DNA from 2 places in the Arthrobacter sp. QXT-31 genome. Region 2 is predicted to be linked to the other one. Evidence: riboswitches for the same ligand, from Rfam matches in the RefSeq annotation. Region 2 holds a riboswitch; the other holds the start of a gene.

Region 1 (2,383 bases), 1.2 Mb from region 2:
ACAGTGGCTCCAATTTTCGGCATGGAAGTGCGGTTCGGCTGGGACGGGGCGATGGCCGGCAGGCAACCGTGACCGCCACGAAGACCCTCCTTATTCTGCCCGAAGCGCGGATACCGCGGGAACACGGACCCGTCATAGTCCGGACACTGAGATACTGCCAGGCGAGGCTTCACGAATTATTCGGAGCTATTCAAAATAGGCTAAGCTGGCAGTACGTACGGGCAGACAGCCGGTGCTGCGCCGCCGTCGGAAATAGCGACCGCCGCAGCAGCTTGCCGGCTCCCGGTGCGGTGGGCCCGCGGTACGGTGGGACGGACACAAATACTGTGCTCGAGGAGCTGAGCTGAATGACGGATCTGATCGACACCACGGAGATGTACCTTCGCACCATCCTGGAGCTGGAGGAAGAGAACATCGTGGCGCTTCGGGCACGCATCGCCGAACGTCTCCGCCACTCGGGCCCCACCGTTTCGCAGACCATCGGGAGGATGGAGCGCGACGGCCTCGTCGTCGTCTCCGGCGACCGGCACCTTGAACTGACGGAGGTGGGCCGCAAGCGCGCCACCGAGGTGATGCGGAAGCACCGGCTCGCCGAGCGCCTCCTTGCCGACGTCATTGGCCTGGACTGGGCGTACGTCCACGACGAGGCCTGTCGCTGGGAGCACGTCATGAGTGAACGGGTGGAGCGCAGGATCTACGAGATGCTCGACCACCCCACCGAATCGCCCTACGGGAACCCGATTCCCGGCCTCGCGGCACTGGGCGGGCAGCCGGCCCGTCCGTTCGCCGACGGTGTGGTGAATCTGCTGGACGCCATGACAGGCTACGGCCCGAATTCCAAGGTCACCGTCAGCCGTCTGGCCGAACCCATCCAGGTGGAGCCGGAGCTGCTCCTCCAGCTGGATGAGGGCGGGATCCGTCCCGGCGCAGCCGTGTCGCTTGAACGCGTGGGGGAGTACATCTCCGTCCGCGTGCCGGGCTTCGAAGGTGCCCTTGAGCTGCCTCCGGAAGTTGCTGCCCACGTGTTCGTACACGTCGCCTGATTTCCTCGCGCTACGGGGCTTGAGAGGCTTCCTGTCAGACATCTGCAGGCAGGATGACCTACCACTTTTGCACAGTGAATATAACGGAATTATTACTGTGCCCTTTAATCCCCTATAGTTAAACGGCAACGCCGATGCAAAAGCGTTACCTGATCTGGAGCCGAACCCTGCCAGCAGATCAGTAGCACGAGTCACCCACTGGCAGGGGCGGGGGAACCACAAACGGCTGTATCTACAGCCTTGGGGTGAAGTCCGCAGCAGCAAGTCTTATCCGCAGAAGGAATCCTCCCGGGATACCCCTGTGCCGGATTGGCTTGCCATGGCGGACCGGGTCTACGCACTCTCTGACCCGAATCCGACAGCTAACTTCGCAGGCTATCCAGAGAGGAAGCAGTACTTGTCCATGCAGAATGCCCGGGGCCGCCGCCGCGCGACCGGTCCCGCTCCGGAGCCGCGCCCTGCGGAAGCCATTGCCGCGGACCGTCCCCGGGACGCCCAGCGTGAAGCGCGCCGCAAGCGCCGGGGTGCGTTCCGGCAGGTCACGGATTTCGCCTCGGCCAGTGGAGTTGGGCAGAAAGCCGGCGTAGCCCTCGCGGCCACCGGCCTGCTGCTGACGGTTACTGTCCCTGCCACGAGCCCTGTCCTGGCTGCCGGCGAGCAGCAGTCAGGGGCGTCCGCTTCGGCAGCCGCACCGGCGGCCCAGCCGAAGGTTTCTGCAGAAGCGGCAGCAAAGATCGATTTCAGCCGCACTTCCGTCTCCACCACGGGTGACCCGGACGGAAAGCTCAAGCAGCTCCTCAGCGCCCAGTCCGCCAGCAGCATCAGCCGCTCGGCGTCGCTGGGAAGCCTGGGCGCGCCGCTGTCCACGATGGTCAAGTCCTCGCCGTTCGGTTACCGGGTCAGCCCGATCACCGGCGGCGCCGGCGAGTTCCACCGCGGCCAGGACTTCGCCGCCCAGTGCGGCACGTCCGTGCTGGCCGCGGCCAGCGGCAAGGTTACCTTCGCCGGGTGGCACCCGTACGGCGGCGGCAACCGGGTGGTCATTGACCACGGCAACGGCCTGGAAACCACGTACAACCACCTGTCGTCCTCCAGCGTCCAGGTTGGCCAGAAGGTCACCCGGGGCGAAGTGGTGGCCCTTAGCGGGACCACCGGCGCTTCCACCGGCTGCCACCTCCACTTCGAGGTGATGGTCAACGGTGACGTCGTTGATCCCGCCGGCTGGCTCTGAGCCAAGCCGAGTGAGAACTCTCATTCCTGTGACACGCCGTGACCTGAATGTGACTTTCGCTCTGAACTGCTGTACCGTCTAAACCGCGTCAACTTCGCCGAAGTTGACG
Region 2 (2,383 bases):
TGGCCTGTGGATGTCTGGTTTTGCTGGTACTGACGAACCGGGCGCAGTCTTCCAGGCAGCACAGTTTCCCGTTGTGGGCAGCGGCTGCTGCAGCATGGATCGCGGTGAGCATCGTGTACTGGGTAAGCGTCCGCGCTCATGATTCCGGGGTTACTGCGCCCGCCTCGTTTTCGACTGTCTTGTTCTACGTGGGCTTCATCGCCCTGCTTGGCCTCACCACGGCAACCCTCTTTCCGGAAGTGCCGGGAAGGCAGTGGCTCGCGCCCGTATGCGCCGGCGTGTGGGCAGCCTTCACCATCATGTTCTGGCTGAGCATTCTCACCGCCAGATCCCCATCGCTGTCGGAGTTCTCCGGTGGCCTGTTCGGTCTCGGCGTTGTGGCGTTCCTTGGATCGGCAGCGCATTTCGGACTCGCACGGGAGGGGCGTCGGCGACGGAACGGGCGCGCCGCGGCCGCCGAAACGGGTTCTCAGGCATAGGTTTCTCCCACGTGCGGGGGCATGGGCCGCGGGACCGGCGCGCGGCTCAGGTCAGGACGAAAAGGGTCTCGGGCGTCTGTAAGGGGGCCGCCTGCTGCGGGCGGGTACAGGCCGGGGGAGGGAGTTCCCGGCACGTCCACAGATGGTGGAGGCTCTAGCCGTTACTTCAATGTGACATTCGCAGGCTATACACGCTAGGGTGTATCGCGTGCCTGTTCTCTCCGATACCGGCACTCCCGCGCAGATTGCCTAACTCTGCCGCTGCCCGGGATCCGTTCGCATACATCGTCCGGCAGAGACGGGGAAACCATTTGCGGCCTGTTCGCTGAGCAGGCCTTGGGGTGAAGCCGCGCGCCAGCCCGCACTTGTGCGGGGTGTCCGTGTGGCCGGGTGTCTCCCATCCGAATCCGACAGCTAACCCCGCAGGCTCTGGGAGAGGCCTTTGTCATGTCTTCACGTAAAGCTGTCGCGCGGCATCGCGCGATCACCCCGCGCGGGAACCGCCTCGGGGCCATCGCATCAGCTGTCTCGACCAACGCGGGCACCGCTGGACGCCAGGCGGCTGTGATCGCCGCGGCGTCAGGCCTCGTGCTGACCAGCGGCATCGCCGCCAACGCTGCGGCCGCCCCGGCCCAGCCCGAAGCGGTACCGGCCGCGGCTCCGGAAGCTGCCGGTCCTGTGTCCGCGGCTGTGAGCGCCGGCTCGAATGTCCGGATTTCCTTTGAACGCCCGGCTGTCAGCTCCTCGCCCGCTCCCGTGGTTGAGCAGGCCCCGGCGGCTGCGACGGCGGTGCAGCCCCAGGCAGCTGCGGTTGAGGCCCCCGCGGCACCTGTCCAGCCCTCGGCTGCGGTCAAGGCGCCTGCACAGCCTGTGGTGTCCGTGCAGCCCGCACCGGCTCCCGCCCCTGCCCCCGCGGCCGGGGGCATCAACGCGGCGATGGTGTCTGCTGCTTACGCCCAGCTGGGTATCACCCAGGACTGCACGGCCATGGTCGAGAAGGCGTTGGGAGCCGCAGGCATCCCGGTGGGTGACCTTGCCCCGATGCAGTTTATGAACTACGGCAGTGTTGTCAGCACCCCTCAGCCGGGTGACATGGTCGTCCAGCCCGGACACGTAGGAATCTACGTCGGCGGCGGGAAGGTCCTCAGCGGCGGAATGAACGGTGTCAACGAGACGATTGTTCATCCGTTGTCCTGGCTGACGGCGACCGGTCCGGTCACGTTCGTCCGCCCCGGAGCGTAGAGCGCCGAGACTTGAGGGCCGGTGAGCCGCTGCCTTGGGGGCAGCGGCTCACCGGCCCTCTTCTGTTCTGGCCCAGGCTGCGGGCCGGCTCATCTGTTCCGTTCCGCCTTTCGGAACGGCCCCCTAGCCCCTCACGGGACGTAAGGACAAGAAATGCCAGTTGAATCCCCAAGCCGCCAGCAGTCGCACCCGGCAGGGCCGCGCGCGGTAGCGCGGATGCCGCTGGGTGCCCGCCGCCTGGTCCTCATCGGCGGGCTCGTCATCCCGGTGGGGCTTATCGGGGGGGCATACCTGTTGGGCCTACAGCTGCTGGCCGCGGCCGGCGTCGTCCTGATCGCGGTGGCCTTCTCGTACCGGACGCCCGGGCCTTGGTTTTCCAAACTGTCCTGGGCGGCCTCGGTGGCCGGCACCTTGTGGATTGTATTTTCCGTCGGATACTGGTGGTCGCTGATCACGGCAGCCGATGCGTCGGCCCCGCTGCCCTGGTTCAACCCCGTGCTGTTCAATGCCGGCGTGGCCAGTTTCATTGCAACGGCCTGCGCGTCAATCGGGGGCGTGGTTCTGCGAACAGTCCGGGGACGTCGGCACCAGGCCTGAGGCTCGATCACTGCCCGGCACTGACGGACGCGGCTGGGTCCCTGGTCCAGGGAAACCGGCCGTGT

Evidence for each region. Region 2 has a riboswitch for cyclic di-AMP ahead of BWQ92_RS00805 (NlpC/P60 family protein). Riboswitches for the same ligand answer to the same signal wherever they lie in the genome.
Region 1: it holds a riboswitch for cyclic di-AMP, as region 2 does, so the genes downstream of both, BWQ92_RS06045 (M23 family metallopeptidase) here and BWQ92_RS00805 (NlpC/P60 family protein) in region 2, are expected to answer to the same signal.

What each region holds. Positions count from the first base shown of each region.
Region 1 is NZ_CP019304.1:1,339,754-1,342,136, reverse strand. It holds gene serC (phosphoserine transaminase) at 1-2, opposite strand, end outside; gene BWQ92_RS06050 (metal-dependent transcriptional regulator) at 348-1,043, shown strand; cyclic di-AMP (ydaO/yuaA leader) riboswitch at 1,192-1,435, shown strand; gene BWQ92_RS06045 (M23 family metallopeptidase) at 1,447-2,274, shown strand.
Region 2 is NZ_CP019304.1:153,705-156,087, reverse strand. It holds gene BWQ92_RS23085 (hypothetical protein) at 105-479, shown strand; cyclic di-AMP (ydaO/yuaA leader) riboswitch at 716-922, shown strand; gene BWQ92_RS00805 (NlpC/P60 family protein) at 927-1,721, shown strand; gene BWQ92_RS00800 (hypothetical protein) at 1,875-2,318, shown strand.